DNA from 2 places in the Staphylococcus simulans genome. Region 1 is predicted to be linked to the other one. Evidence: a T-box and tRNA genes for the amino acid it is inferred to sense, from the RefSeq annotation. Region 1 holds a T-box; the other holds one or more tRNA genes.
What was found. The T-box of region 1 lies ahead of serS (serine--tRNA ligase). A T-box ahead of a tRNA ligase gene usually reads a tRNA of that ligase, here a tRNA-Ser.
Positions count from the first base shown of each region.

Region 2: it encodes a tRNA-Ser, which carries the amino acid that the T-box ahead of serS (serine--tRNA ligase) is inferred to sense. The anticodon was not compared.

Region 1 covers NZ_CP095100.1:7,605-15,721, reverse strand. Annotated here, with positions in the region: gene MUA87_RS00065 (DHH family phosphoesterase) at 1-53, opposite strand, end outside; gene MUA87_RS00060 (DUF2232 domain-containing protein) at 68-994, opposite strand; gene MUA87_RS00055 (hypothetical protein) at 1,211-1,402, shown strand; gene MUA87_RS00050 (hypothetical protein) at 1,540-1,770, shown strand; gene serS (serine--tRNA ligase) at 2,049-3,335, opposite strand; T-box leader at 3,436-3,640, opposite strand; gene hutH (histidine ammonia-lyase) at 3,730-5,244, opposite strand; gene MUA87_RS00035 (NAD(P)H-hydrate dehydratase) at 5,680-6,504, shown strand; gene gyrA (DNA gyrase subunit A) at 6,590-8,117, opposite strand, start outside.
Region 2 covers NZ_CP095100.1:1,144,189-1,152,305, reverse strand. Annotated here, with positions in the region: gene MUA87_RS05350 (hypothetical protein) at 1-600, shown strand, start outside; gene MUA87_RS05345 (DUF4112 domain-containing protein) at 704-1,525, opposite strand; tRNA gene MUA87_RS05340 (tRNA-Ser) at 1,800-1,888, opposite strand; tRNA gene MUA87_RS05335 (tRNA-Glu) at 1,937-2,008, opposite strand; tRNA gene MUA87_RS05330 (tRNA-Asn) at 2,010-2,084, opposite strand; tRNA gene MUA87_RS05325 (tRNA-Gly) at 2,098-2,171, opposite strand; tRNA gene MUA87_RS05320 (tRNA-His) at 2,183-2,258, opposite strand; tRNA gene MUA87_RS05315 (tRNA-Phe) at 2,282-2,354, opposite strand; tRNA gene MUA87_RS05310 (tRNA-Asp) at 2,366-2,441, opposite strand; tRNA gene MUA87_RS05305 (tRNA-Met) at 2,461-2,534, opposite strand; gene MUA87_RS05300 (transcription repressor NadR) at 2,946-3,479, opposite strand; gene MUA87_RS05295 (cysteine desulfurase family protein) at 3,451-4,569, opposite strand; gene MUA87_RS05290 (L-aspartate oxidase) at 4,673-6,247, shown strand; gene nadC (carboxylating nicotinate-nucleotide diphosphorylase) at 6,198-7,031, shown strand; gene nadA (quinolinate synthase NadA) at 7,032-8,117, shown strand, end outside.

The DNA.
Region 1 (8,117 bases):
ACCATAAGCAAGAAAGGAATAAACAGTGCTTTCTTCGTAGATTGACGATTCATTCTGTCACCTCAAATCATTTTTTAATAAATCGTTTTAAATTGAATGTAATATCTACAACACCCAGTAAGCCGATAATCGGTATCACAGGTGTCAGTAAAAATCCTATAACCATTAATAAAATGCCCACACCTACCGGCATACGTTTCGCTTTCGCAAAGTAAGCAATGAAACTTAAACCTTGGATGAACATAATGAATGATAAGATAACTTGCATATTTAAAACGATACTTTGGAACGTGCCAGGTTGCGTTGCGAACATGACACAAAGCAATACTATAAAGTAAATGTATGCGAGTACACGTTTAAATTGCCATGCATATAACGGTTTAAACACTGGGGTTGCTATTTTAAACTTACGTAAAATCGGAAACGATACAATCAAGTTAATGAGTATCATAATAAAAATAACGATAATCGTATAACTAGGTAATTGAACTGCTAATTGTCTAAAACCTTCTTCTAACACACTACGTGAAGAAGCATCTAGCCCACTCATTGCCATTGCTTGATACATTTGATCTTTAAATGGTTTCACAAGCACTTGTGAAAGCGGAAGTTTATCGAAGACTTGAAGCAGCATAAAGCCTGCCAAACTGATGATACTCATATATGTAGTTGCGATATAGAGTATACGTTCTTTCGATGTACGTTCTTTTAATAATTGCCCTACTATCAAACTCAAAATCAAAATGAAGATGATATAACTCAGTACACCCTCACTTCCGAACAGGACAGTTAAAATAACTGTAATCAGTGCGGCAATACCGAAAGACATAATAGACTTATGCCATAGAATAATACCAGGCACCGTTGCAATAAAAAATAAGATGAGTCCGGCAACCGGTATAACACAGGTGACTGCCACAATAATCAGCAATGCCAATGTTGCAAGTAGCGTCGCCTTCAGGTCTATTTTTGCAAACAAATTCGCCACTCCTATACTTTAGTAACTATAAGAATTATTTTAACATAGTTGGCAAGAATCACCTACTTGATATCACTAGCTTGCTACATGTTTTTAACAGCATAGATAAAGTTCAATTTCTTCAGTTGTATCTTATCAACTATACCCAATATTTTATAATGTTTCCCTTCAGAAAAGTGAGGTATATAATAAATAAAGTATTTATATTATAACAACTATGGAGGAGATTTTATGACAGCTGGAAGTATCGTTACATATTCTATTGTAGGTTTGTTATTAATTGCAGCGATGATCATTTTATTTATTGAAACGAAAAAACCTAAGCAAGTAAGAAATCAAAAAATGACGACCATCGCTTTATTACTCACTACCGCATCAACTCTAATCATCTTCATTTTTAGTTTGATTCAATCACTCTCTTAACTAAATAAGAAAGACTTGGACTCTATCCATTTGTTAAATTTTTATTAATTCCCGAAAACGCTATCGTAATATATTGCAAACCACGTTATAATGAGAGTGATAAAAAAAGATTTAAACGAAGAAGGAGTACCAGAAGTATGCAGAAAGTTTTCTTAGCTGGAAGCAGTCTTGCGCTGTTCTTCACAAGCATTTTATGTTTCGTCTTGCATGCCTTAATTAAAATGAGCATTACAGGTCTCATCTTTTTAAACGCAGGAAATTTTCTGATTCCATTAGGTTGTGCATTTGTGACACTAAGTATTATGAGTGTCATCGCATTTCTATATGTTGATACCGCTGAGCAATCAGAAACACAAAACCAAGAGTGATAAAGTTAGACTGACGCTTGTCTGAAGTAAGACATCCATTCGTCTACAAACTCTTTAACAGAAACACTTTCAAACTATTCTATTTCAACCGATTATCCTTAGAGGGTAGTCGGTTTTTCTTTGTGTTTCAGGAAATAACAAGACGGGAAATATTAATTTTCCATATAAAAAGAGGACGCTATGTTGGTAAGGCATAGCGTCCATGTGGTAGGTAAATATATATATTGGAACGAGGTTGGATCATCTTAATTCGTTTTCCAACTACTCGATGATCCCATTTATTTTGTTGCAGGGCCGATTTTTTCTTTTCCGCCCATGAACGGTACCAATGCTTTTGGAATCGTAATTGATCCATCAGCGTTTTGGTAATTTTCAACAATTGCTGCAAACGTACGACCTACTGCTAAGCCGCTTCCGTTCAATGTATGAACTAATTCTGGTTTAGCATCTTTGTCGCGTTTGAAACGAATGTTAGCACGACGTGCTTGGAAATCTGTCATGTTAGAGCATGAGCTGATTTCTTTGTAATCTTGATAACTTGGAAGCCAAACTTCTAAGTCATATGTTTTACTTGAACTGAAACCTAAGTCGCCAGTACAAAGAATGACACGACGATATGGTAATTCAAGTTCTTCTAAGATTGCTTCTGCGTCGCTTGTTAACTGTTCTAATGCATCCCAAGAATCTTCAGGTTTTTCAAAACGTACCAACTCAACTTTATCGAATTGGTGTAAACGGATTAAGCCACGTGTGTCACGTCCGGCAGAACCCGCTTCACTTCTGAAGCAAGCTGACTGTCCAGTGAACTTGCCTGGCAATTTATCTGCAGACAAGACTTCTTCGCGGTAGAAGTTAGTTAACGGTACTTCCGCAGTAGGAATCATGTAAAGTCCTTCTTTTTCAATCTTGAATAAGTCTTCTTCGAATTTTGGAAGTTGACCTGTACCATACATAGAATTTGCATTCACAAGTTGTGGTACCATCATTTCAGTATAGCCGTGCTGTGTTGTATGTTTTGTTAACATGTAGTTCATTAATGCACGTTCTAACTGTGCACCTTCATTTGTTAAGAAGACGAAACGCGCACCAGATACACGTGCAGCACGTTCGAAATCTGCCATACCTAATTCTTCAACTAAATCCCAGTGTGCTTTCGCTTCGAAGTCGAATTCACGAGGCGTACCCCATTTTTTCACTTCGATGTTTTCTTCATCAGTTTCGCCTTCTGGCACATCATCATGCATGATATTAGGGATTGTAGATAATTTATAATGTAAGTCATCATCCACTTCGTTTAACTCAGTATCGATGTCTTTGATTTTATCGCCAAGTTCTCTCATTTGTTTAATGACATCATCCGCATTTTCTTGGTTGCGTTTTTTCTCAGCGATTTCACCGCTTACTCGGTTACGTTCAGCTTTCATTTCTTCTGCTTTACCGATTAACTCACGGCGTTTACCATCAAGTTCTAATACTTTGTCCACGATTTGTGGGTCCATTCCGCGTAATCTTACTTTCTCTTTCAAGCGATCCGTTTCGTTTCTAAACAATTTAATATCTAACATGTGTCAGTCATCCTTTCAAAATAAGTGTCGGGGTATTTAAATTCAAATTAATAATATAATTAGAGCAGCTGAAAAAAGAATAAAAAAATACCACGCCCCTACAAGGGACGTGGTATTACGTGTTGCCACCCTATTTAACAGTATGTATCAAATTAATTGATGCACACTGCACTCTCTCTAAAATAACGGTTAAACCGGTTGTTCTCTCAAATGCAGGTAGATTCGTCACGTAGTCTTAATTGCTTATTCACACCAACCATAAGCTCTCTGGAATTAATAACTAGGATTACTTATCCTGCGAACAATGTCTTATGAACTTAACTTCACTATAGCAAATAGTTATTTGAATTGCAACTCAAATATAAAATTTTTCTGAATTCAAGAAAAATTCATGTTATTTGCATTCTGCATCAGTATACGCTGCTTGCTGTAAATAACGCGATACTTGCGTGATATCATGATGGAATTGACGGTCTTCTGTAATGGATGGCGTAATATTTCTTAACGTCTCATATTTCTCAAGTGAGCGTGGCGATAATTGATCAATACCTTTTAATTCCACCGCTTGCAGCGCAATAATTAATTCAATCGATAACACTCTACGCGCATTATCCACAATTTGATAGCCATGTCTTGAACCAATTGTACCCATAGAGACATGATCTTCTTGGTTCGCAGATGAAGGGATAGAATCCACACTCGCAGGATGCGCCAATGTTTTATTTTCTGATACTAAACTCGCTGCCGCATACTGCATAATCATCGCACCACTTTGTAAGCCTGGTTCAGGACTTAAGAAAGCAGGTAAACCACCATTCAATTGTGGATTTACTAAACGTTCTAAACGACGTTCTGCGATATTCGCAAGTTCACTTACCGCAATTTTCAAGAAGTCTAACGCATATGCAACAGGTTGACCATGGAAGTTGCCGCCTGAAATAACTAATGTTTCATCACCTTCATGGAAGATTAACGGATTATCATTCGCCGCATTCATTTCACGTTCTAATTGTTGTTTCACAAATTTCAATGTTTCAAAGCTTGCGCCATGAACTTGCGGAATACAACGTAACGTATACGCATCTTGAACTCTGATTTCACCTTGTGTCGTCGTTAACTGAGAATCCTCTAACCAATACAACATACGATCTGCGACTGCACTTTGTTCAGGGAAATTACGCGCATCATGTACTTCAGGACGATACGCATCCGTAATACCGTTTAACGCTTGATGTGTTAACGATGCAATCCATTCTGATTGATAAGCTAACGCTTCCGCTTCAATCCAGCTGATGACACCTTGTGCTGTCATAGCTTGTGTCCCGTTAATCAACGCCAAACCTTCTTTGGCAGATAACGCTAACGGTTCACGACCTAATTCATGTAAGACCTCAATACTCTCTTTTTCTTCTTGTTGATAAAAGACTTTGCCTTCTCCAATTAAAGCTAACGCAAGATGAGATAGAGGTGCTAAGTCACCTGAAGCGCCTAATGAACCTTGTTGTGGAATAATCGGAATAATACGTTCATTAATAAAATAAACTAATTGATCAACTAAATCAGTTGTGACACCTGAATGACCTTTCAACATTGTATTCAAACGTAAAATCATCATCACAAGTGCAACATCATGAGAAAACGGATCACCTGTACCGCAAGCATGTGAACGAATCAAGTTCACTTGAAGTTGATTATATTGCTGTGGATCGATTAAGACATCACTAAACAAGCCGAAGCCTGTTGTAATTCCGTAAATCGTTTCTTTATTTTTAATAATATCTTCTACAATGGCACGACTTTGTTTAACGCGTTCCATCGCATCAGATGAGATTGTTACCTTATCTTGCTGGTGTAAAAATTTTTTTATATCTTCAATTGTGAGCGATGCTCCGTTTAATTCTAGTGTCAATTGAATTACCCCCTCAGAAAATAAATGTATACAATTATCCCAAGTATACGCTTACATTTTTAGAAGGACAATAGATTCTGCCAAAGCCGTAGCGTGTTAATACGTCACTAGTTTAGCACGCTAAATTTAAATAACAGTTTTCTATCCAGCCAGACAATATGAGTTAAACAAAGGTAATCTTCAACCGTTCATCCTTACGCGCACAAGACTTTACAAAACGTTCAATAAGTCTTCGCAATGAAAGTGTTGACTTACCTAAACGATAGGTATAAGATGTTGTAATGCATTGAGAAACAATCAACATTACAGGTATGAAAGGCTCACTCCAATGATATGGGTGTGCTTAAATTTTATAAATAATCAAATACATCGAAAACCTAAAGCTCCATTGTATGAAGCTTAAGTGTAAAATGAATGGGTTATGGAGGGATTATGGTGGAAATTTTAACAGATGTTACGATTCCAAAACGAAAAGATGAGACGCACAAAGGAGATTACGGCAGAATCTTATTAATTGGCGGAAACGCAAATTTAGGCGGCGCAATTATTATGGCTGCACGTGCATGTGTGTATAGCGGAAGCGGTTTGATTACAGTTGCAACACACCCGACGAATCATGCGGCTTTGCACTCACGCTGTCCTGAAGCGATGGTCGTGGACATTAATGATACGAAGATGTTAACAAAACTTATTGAAACATCAGACAGTATTTTAATCGGCCCTGGACTTGGTTTAGACTTTAAAGGCAATAATGCGATGACATTCTTGCTTCAAAATATCCAACCGCATCAGAACCTGATTATTGATGGTGATGCGATTACAATTATGAGTAAATTAAAAGTGGAAGTACCTAAGTGTCAAAATGTTGTGTTCACACCACACCAAATGGAATGGGAAAGATTAAGCGGCATTCCAATTGAGGAACAAACTTATGAACGTAACCGTGAAGCTGTAGATCAAATACACTCTGCAGTTGTCTTAAAACAACATGGCACAGAAATCTATTTAAAAGATAACACGTACAAATTAGAGATTGGTACACCAGCTATGGCTACTGGCGGTATGGGTGATACATTATCAGGTATTATCACAAGTTTTATCGGTCAGTTTGACGACTTTGATTATGCGGTTAAAACTGCGACATATGTGCATAGTTATATTGGTGAACACTTATCTAAAGAAATGTACGTTGTTCCGCCATCAAACTTAATCGCAGAAATCCCATATGCGATGAAGCGTTTAGAAGAAAAAGAAAATTAAACTTAATCTATTAAGAGTAATAAAAAAGCTTTCTGCTTAACCTAGTGGTTTTGCAGAAAGCTTTTATTTTATCTATTCACTTAAATTATTCTTCTTCGTTATCTTCATCTTCTGAATCTGCGCTTTCAATATCTTCGTTCACGCGATCCATGAAGTCTTGTCTTAATTCAGTGCGTTCACCGTCTTCTTCTACAGTTTCATCTAATTCTTCTGTATGAATTGTACGGTCATCATCTTCTGATTCTACGACTTGTTCACTGATTGTTGGTGTTGGACCATTTTCACCTGGTTCTGTTTCATCTTCAGAAGTACCTTCTAATTCATCTTCTGGTTCTTCTTGAACTTTCGCAACCGTAGAAACAAATTGTTCATCGCTCAAGCGGATTAATCTTACCCCTTGTGCTGAACGTCCGTTTTGTGAAATGTCGCCGACATCGATACGGATAATCACACCATGGTTTGTGACAATCATTAAGTCCTCTTCGCCTGTTACTGTTGTGATGCAGACGATATCACCGTTTTTCTCAGTAATCGTAGCTGTTTTGATACCTTTACCGCCACGGTTAGACACACGGTATTCTTCAAGTGGTGTACGTTTACCGTAACCATTTTCAGTGACTACTAATACTTCATCTTCACTATCGCCATTTGCGACTGCGAGTCCGATGACTTCATCACCTTCACGTAAAGTGATACCTTTTACGCCGGCAGCTGTTCGGCCAAGTGGACGTAAGAGTGATTCTTTGAAGCGGATAAGTGATGCACGTGATGTACCAAGTAAGACATCTTTTGAGCCATCTGTAAGACGTACTGCTACGAGTTCATCTTCATCTCTGAAGTTGATCGCAATCTTACCGTTTCTATTGATGTGTGAGAAGTTGCTTAGAGATGAACGTTTCACGATACCGTGTTTCGTTGCGAAGATTAAGAAGGCATCTTCTTTCTCTAAATCTTTCACCGCAATCATCGTACTGATGACTTCATCATTTTCAAGCTCAATTGCGTTGATAACTGGAATACCTTTAGACTGACGTGAGAGTTCCGGCACCTCGTACCCTTTAAGTTTGTAGACACGTCCTTGGTTCGTAAAGAACAATACATGGTCGTGGGTACTCAATGTGACAATTTGACTCACGAAGTCTTCTTCTAATGTATTCATACCTTGCACACCGCGACCGCCACGATTTTGTGCACGGTACGTAGAAACAGGTAAACGTTTGATGTAGTTATTATGACTTAATGTGATTACAATTTGTTCTTCAGGAATTAAGTCTTCATCTTCAATATGGTCTAAACCGCCAAGTTGAATTTCAGTACGACGTTCATCACCATATCGTTCTCTGACTTCGATTAATTCGTCACGAACAAGTTGTAATAATTTTTCTTCGTCAGCAAGAATCGCTCTTAATTCTTCAATGTATGCAATTAAGTCGTTATATTCAGATTCAATTTTATCTCTTTCTAAACCTGTTAAACGTCTTAAACGCATATCTAAGATAGCTTGTGCTTGACGCTCAGATAATTTGAAGCGTTCTTGTAAACGTTCCATTGCTACTTTATCTGTATCAGATTCACGGATTGTTGTGATGATTTCATCAATATGGTCTAACGCA
Region 2 (8,117 bases), 1.1 Mb from region 1:
TTAATTATACCGTTATTTAGTTCCCTATTACTATTAACTGCTTGTGGTAATAGTGATGAAAGTAATAAAGAAACTGCGAAAAACGAAACTAAAACACATGAAAAAGAGATTAAAAATAAGGAAAAAACACAGAAGAAGAAAAATGCACAAAATAATAATCAAGAAAAACAAGAAAATAGTGAATCTACAGAACAAGTAAATGAAGAATCCGTAAACGATCAAGCAAATTCAAATAATCCAAATCAAAATACAAATAATAATAATGAACAAGTTAATGGTTTTCAAGAGAACCAACAAAATACACAAAGCCAAACAAACCAAACACCTAACAATAACCAAAACAGTAATATCCCTAATGGTGACGCAATGTTTGGAGAATATAAAGAAGATGGCACTTATTGTACTGTCGGTGGCTGTTTGACTCCAGAAGAACAAAAACAACAAGAGGAATTTAATTATCAAGAAATGGAAAAGTATGGATATAGTCGAGAAGAATATGATGCAATTCAAGAAGAAGGCGCTCGTCTTCAACTCCAAAGAGATAATGGAGAAATTTCTAACGAGGAATTCACTCAAAAATACATTGATTTATATGAATGATTAACACTATCAAAGTAGTTAATTAAATTTAAGGCTCTATACTATTAGGACTGTTGAGCAAAACCAGTCCTATTTAGCTGAGAGCCAATAAAAAAGATATAAATTATAATGTATCTTCACTAATAAAATACTTTATGAAATCATTTCCTAGCTTTGATATAGATACACTATCTTTTGTTTTATTATTAGTCTTTTTATTATAACTTATTCTTAATTTCTTTTTCGACTTACCTTTTTGGATATAATCAGCAATACTAATTATATCTTTTTGAGCTTTTTCCATAGAATCAATAAGTTTATCAATATCATGCTGTAAATAATTTTCTGTTTTATTCTGCAGCAATCCATTTTTTAATAAGTTATTTTTTGCTGCTTCATATCCCGTATCAGTTATATTAAAATCATCAATTATCTTTCTTCCCCACATATTTTCCCTTTCATAATAAGGTATACTATATTGATTTAATATCTCTATTTCCAAAATAGTCAATCTATCAAGCACAGAAAAATACAGTATTGAAATATCATACGAAAAATCATGCTTTATGGAGTTTAAAACCCCATTAGAAATATATTTTATTTTCTCATCTTGTTTTGCCTTAACTGAGGTTTCTGATCCTAATATATATAAATCATCTATCTTTTTACTATACTCTTCATCATCTGTATCATTTGCTTGTGCAAGTATATCTAACCGCTTATGCAACTCTTTAATATATAAACATTGATTTTTTATAGCTTTGTTTCTCATATACCCACTGATAGCATTTCCCACTACTGGAACAAAGCCTGCAAGAGTATCTAACGCTATATTTGCCATCATCTCACCGCCCATACCAAGAGCATCAGTTTTTAATTCTTCTTTAGCTTGCTCAGCTATGTTATCACTAGCTGCGCCTAAAAGAGTACTTATTACACTACCCATTCTTTTATCCTCCTAATACATTATTAGATTGAATAATAATGATATAATACAATATTCATTAATTCATACTCACACCTCTTAATTATCAACTAAAACTTCCAATTATATACATCAGTATAGAATTAAGACATTCGATAATTTTTACTATGTTGATACTTACTCACATTTGCTTGATTGACATAAAAAAGAGCAAGGCCAACGTGTCAGAAAATTATTTTCCTGACACATATTTGGCACTTGCTACTGTAAATCTTTTATTATCTAAAACAATTAACGGAGAGTGAGGGATTCGAACCCTCGAGACGCTTGTGGCGCCTACACACTTTCCAGGCGTGCTCCTTCGGCCAACTCGGACAACTCTCCATGTATACAAATTAAAAAATCAGAAACGATAATTCGTTTCTGATTGAATGACTCCTACGGGACTCGAACCCGTGTTACCGCCGTGAAAGGGCGGTGTCTTAACCGCTTGACCAAGGAGCCGTGGCTCCACAGGTAGGACTCGAACCTACGACCGATCGGTTAACAGCCGATAGCTCTACCACTGAGCTACTGTGGAATAATAAGTAATTTGGAGCGGGTGATGGGAATCGAACCCACAACATCAGCTTGGAAGGCTGAGGTTTTGCCATTAAACTACACCCGCATTAACGATTATGGGGCGGCTGATGGGAATCGAACCCACGAATGTCGGAACCACAATCCGATGTGTTAACCACTTCACCACAACCGCCAGACAAATAATAAAAATAAGAATGGTTCAGGACAGAGTCGAACTGCCGACACATGGAGCTTCAATCCATTGCTCTACCAACTGAGCTACTGAACCTTAATTAATAATGGCGGTCCCGACGGGAATCGAACCCGCGATCTCCTGCGTGACAGGCAGGCGTGTTAACCGCTACACTACGGGACCCCTTGAAAAAAGATATGTATTGCGGGAGGCGGATTTGAACCACCGACCTTCGGGTTATGAGCCCGACGAGCTACCGAACTGCTCCATCCCGCGGTAATATTATTAATCTTGCGACTTACCTATTCATCATATCACAATTTGTTAACCAATGTCAAACCTTTTTTAACAATTTGTGAATTTTATTTTCAAAACGTTAAAGTTGTTTCGAATTTGTTATCTCTTTTTTCAAGACAATACCTAGTATATCGACTTCCCTATCTTGCGTCAACCAGTTTCTGTTAGAAATAAGTGTAATAAATATATAATTGTTATAAATTTTTATATTTAGAGTGCAAATGGTCTCTTTTTATTTACAAATCAGTGATGCTTAAGCTTTCCTTTTGTAAATTTCTTTAAGGTTACAGTAGATATTGCGTTGTTTTATATCCCCTCTTAATAAAAATTCAGCAACTTAAAACGCGAATCATGCTTCAAGTTTTAAGTTACTGATTATTAATTTTATATTTAAACCATTTCTTCGCTTTCTGCGAGAAAGCCATTTCGATTCAAATCATCTATCGCATTATCTAAGATCTTTTCAGTGTCTGCAGATAATGTATGCAGATGAATACCATCTGTTAATTTCGCTAACATTGTCCCTTTAAAGCGTGTCATTTCTTCTACAAACGCTTGAATATCTTCTTCAGTTTCAATCATCAATTCAGCACGGATACTGCCATATACAGGATGCTCAACAGAAACATCATCAATCATTGCGCCATTTTCAACGATAAGTTTTAATTCTTCTTCCATCTCATCATAATCATGTTGGCACATTACCACACGTTTACAGCTTTTTCCTTGAGGTTCAATGTCCATAAAGTATCCTTTGCTTGTTGAACTGATCGCATATTCTTTCGTTTTTAAGTGTGAGATATCTTTCACGATAATTTGTCGCGAGACACCAAAACGTTCACTCAGTTCTGAACCTTTAATGGGTCGTGTCGAACTTTGTAAGAGTTCAACGATTTCAGTTCGTCGCTGATCCGCTTGACTCATGGGCAGCCACTCCTTCTAATATCTTATCTATTTCATTAAAACATGTATCAATTTCACCTAATGTTGAATTGCTTGAAAATGAAATACGTACATATTGATCCGCTTCATGTTCTGTTTGTTTAATCTTCTCAATTAAACCCTCACTCAATAATAAACCATGACCGCATGCTGTACCAGTTGAGATACATATATTACGGCTGGATAAAGATTGCATAATATATTGACCTTCAAATTGCGGTGTTAACAATCCAATAATATGAGGTGCTTGTTTATCATTTCTTAATAAACTAAAACCAGATGCTAAAGCACGTTCAGTCGCATATTGATGGAGCTTTGTTAAATGTTCATAACCCGCATCTAATGATAAAGCTCTTGTCATTGCTAAGATGCCAGGTACGTCTAACGTACCATTACGTGTACCTTCTTCATGGAAGTAATGTATATTTGTAGGTCGCATTGACTTGTGTTCAATCAACAATGCCCCTACACCTTTAGTACCTTTAAATTTATGCCCAGAGAACGCATATGAAGTAAAAGCTTGAATCGCTTTATCTTCAATCTTTTGTACAGCTTGTACACCATCCACATGAAATGGAATATTGTATGCTTGTGCGAATTCAGCAATTTCATGCACTGGTAGAATATAACCAATTTCAGAATTCACATGTTGTGCAATAATCAATACTGTCTCATTATCTACTAGTGCTTCTAAAGCTGCTAAGTCGATTGCACCTTCGTTTGTTAAAGGCATTTCTACGATTTCAAATTGTTTTTTATATGGTTCTAATGCTGCATAAATAGAAGGATGCTCATAAGGCGAAACTAAAACCTTTCCTTCTTGTGCTTGTGATAAATAAATATCAATTGCGATTTGGTTTGCATGTGATCCACTTGTTGAGAATAAAACTTCTTTATCCGTATTGAAATGTTTTTGAATATAGTGTCGGCTAGAATTCAAAGCTTCTCTTGCCATTTCTCCACCGACATGTAAACTCTCACTATTAAAAAACAACGTTTGTTGTGCTTCATTATATATTGCCAGCGCTTCTTTTGATGGTTGTGTTGTCGCTGCATTATCTAAATAAATCATATCTTTTCTCCCCCACTTGCAATTATCTTACTTTTATGACAAAATCATTGCATACATATATGTTAACATAATTGTATATATTAATGTAAATAGAGGTGTAAACATGAAACGTGTCATTGTCGTTGGGAGCGGAATTGCTGCACTCTCGTTTGTTCGTCAATTACAAGATGATATCGAAGTGATTTGTATCACTAAGGACAAGCTTGCTGAAAACAACAGTAATTTTGCCCAAGGTGGCATATGTTTTTCAAAAAGAGAAGAAGATGAAGCAATCAGCCATAGCCAAGATACTTATGAAGCCGGAGCTGAAATGGGAGATTTTAATGTAATCCAAGAAGTCATTACGAAAAGCTATCCTTTGATTCAAGCACTCGTAGATGAAGGTGTCCCATTCGATTCAAACCCAGTCACACATCATTTAGATTACGCAATGGAAGGCGCACACTCAGCTGCAAGAATTTTGCATGCTGGCGGTGATCAAACTGGTAAGTATATCGCACAACATATGGTAGAACATCTTTCTCATCCACACTTATCCATAATGGAATCAACAGAAGTCATTGATTTAATTTATAACCATGATCATCAAGTCTGTGGCGTACTTGTTTTAGATAGTACTGACGAACAACAAATCATTGAAGCAGATAGTGTCGTGTTCGCAACAGGAGGTATTAACAACCTCTTCCCTACTAACTCTAATATACCACATACCATTGCATCAGGATGTGTGGTCGCATTACGTCATGACATTGCTTTAGAAAGTATGGAAATGATTCAATTCCACCCTACTTTATTAGGTGAACCTGAACATGCCTATAGTTTAGTGTCTGAAGCTGTTAGAGGTGACGGTGGTGTGCTAGTCAATGAACAAGACATTCCATTTATGGATAAAATACATCCGATGAAAAGCTTGGCTCCACGTGATGTGACTAGTCGTGCAATCTATCATCAACAACAAGAAGGTCACCAAGTCTTTTTAGATATTAGTACGATTTCGAATTTTGCAGAGCGTTTCCCTACTATTTACAAAGCTGTTCAAGCACATTATCCTGAAGCGATTGCCAAACAACGTATCCCTGTTACACCAGGCGCACACTATACCGTCGGCGGCATTAAATCAGAGATTGATGGAACAACAAGTCTTGAAGGCGTGTATGCGATTGGAGAAGCTGCTTGTACAAACTTTCATGGTGCCAACCGCTTAGCCAGTAATTCATTATTAGAAGGTTTAGTTATGGGTGCTTTATGTGCCGAAAAGTTAAATCAAACTTTACAACCTGTCAGTCATAGTCATTTTAACCCAGTATTTAAAATACCTTCTATCTCAGCTGATAGAGCTGCACAATTACAACAAAAAAGTTTTGACATTTTAGGTGTGGAACGTAAAGGAATTAAAATGCAAAACTATTTGAAAGAAATTGAACAGACATTATTCGAAACATCTGAAACAGAATATGTCGATAAAGCAAAATGGCAACGTTATTGTACTGTCAAATTACTACAAATCGTCTGTACAGCAGCGCTTGCTCGTCAAGAATCAAGAGGCGTACATTACAGACTTGATTATCCACATCAAGATAAGCAATTACAATTTGAACTTATTGAAATCAATTCAGGAGGCATGGAACATGTTAAATCCACTACTCGTCAGAGAGAAAATCACTCAATATTACATTGAAGATAATCAATATGGTGATTTAGCAACACACATCTTTGATCAGACACAACAAGGTACAATGTACTTAAAATCAAAAGATAACGGTATCTTTTGCGGCGAAACTATTATCAAAGAAGGATTCAAGTTATTAAAGAGTCACATCGATATCGACCAAAAAATCAAAGATGGTGAGACAGTCAAACCTGGTGATATCATCGCTGAAATTACAGGTCCTGTTTACGTATTACTTACTATGGAACGTATTGTTCTGAACTTAATTCAACGTATGTCAGGTATTGCCACACAAACACATCGTATCGCAGAAAAAATTGCGCATACTTCTACGCGCATTGTTGATACAAGAAAAACAACACCAGGCTTAGGTATCTTTGAGAAATTTGCGGTGACTGTTGGAGGTGGTTTGAACCATCGTCGTTCTTTAAATGATGGATTGATGTTGAAAGATAACCATATCGCTTTCTCTGAATCAATGGAAATTGCGATTCAAAACGCTAAAAAAGTTGTAGGTCCAATGGATAAAATTGAAGTAGAAATTGAAAATGAAGAGATGCTTAACACAGCAATCAATCAAGATGTAGACATCATTATGTTTGATAACCAAACACCAGAATGGATTGCTGAACATCTTAAAGCAGTTCCTCAACATATTCAAACTGAAGCTTCTGGTAATATTAACGAAACTAATGTCGTTGCGTACGCTGAAACTGGCGTAGATTTCATTTCAATGGGTGCTCTATTTTATGCGCAAAACGCGCTCGATATTTCTGCAAAGGTTGTGATTTAAATGTTTAACCCAATGTTATCTGTATCAAAGGAAATTCCTGAAAAGTATCTTAAAATGTCAACTGAGGAGTTAGAACAACATATTCAATCTATTAAAGATGAATTAGGTGATCGCCTATTCATGCCGACACATCATTATCAAAAAGATGAGGTCGTTCAATTTGCCGATATTACGGGTGATTCATTAGAACTTGGTCGTATCTGTAAAGAAAATACTGCTGCTGAATACTTCGTATTTAACGGTGTACACTTTATGGCAGAAACAGCAGACATCTTAACAGACGACCACCAAGACATTTATCTACCAGATTTATCTGCTGGTTGTTCTATGGCAGACATGGCAAATATCACACAAGCTTTACATGGCTATGATGTTTTAACACAAGAATTCAACTTAGATATCTTGCCATTAACTTATGTCAATTCTACTGCAGCGATTAAAAAGTTCGTTGGCGAACACGGTGGTTCATGTGTAACTAGCGGTAACGCAAAATCAGTAGTGGATTGGGCATTGAAACAAGGTAAAGTTATTTTATTCTTACCTGACCAACACTTAGGACGTAATACAGCATATGATTTAGGCATTCCACTTGAACAAATGGCAGTATGGGATCCAATTGCTAAAGAACTTGTTTATGAAGGCGAACTTGAAGATTTACGTATTGTTTTATGGAAAGGTCATTGTTCTGTACATGAGAAATTCCATAAAGCACATATCGATTTAGCACGTGAACGTGATCCTGAAATCAATGTGATTGTACACCCTGAATGTGAATTCGAAGTGGTACAAGCTGCTGATTATGCAGGCTCAACACGCTACATTATTGAAACTATCAAAAACGCACCAAAAGGTTCTCGTTGGTTAATCGGAACTGAAATGAATTTAGTGAATCGTTTAAAAGATACTTACACAGACATCACGATTGATTCATTAAACCCATTAATGTGTTCATGTTTGACTATGAACCGTATTGACCTTCCTCACCTAGCTTGGTGTTTAGATAAAATTTTAGATGGCAACCGTGATAACATCATCAAAGTTGATGCTGAAACAGCAAAATATGCGAAAGAAAGCTTAGATCGTATG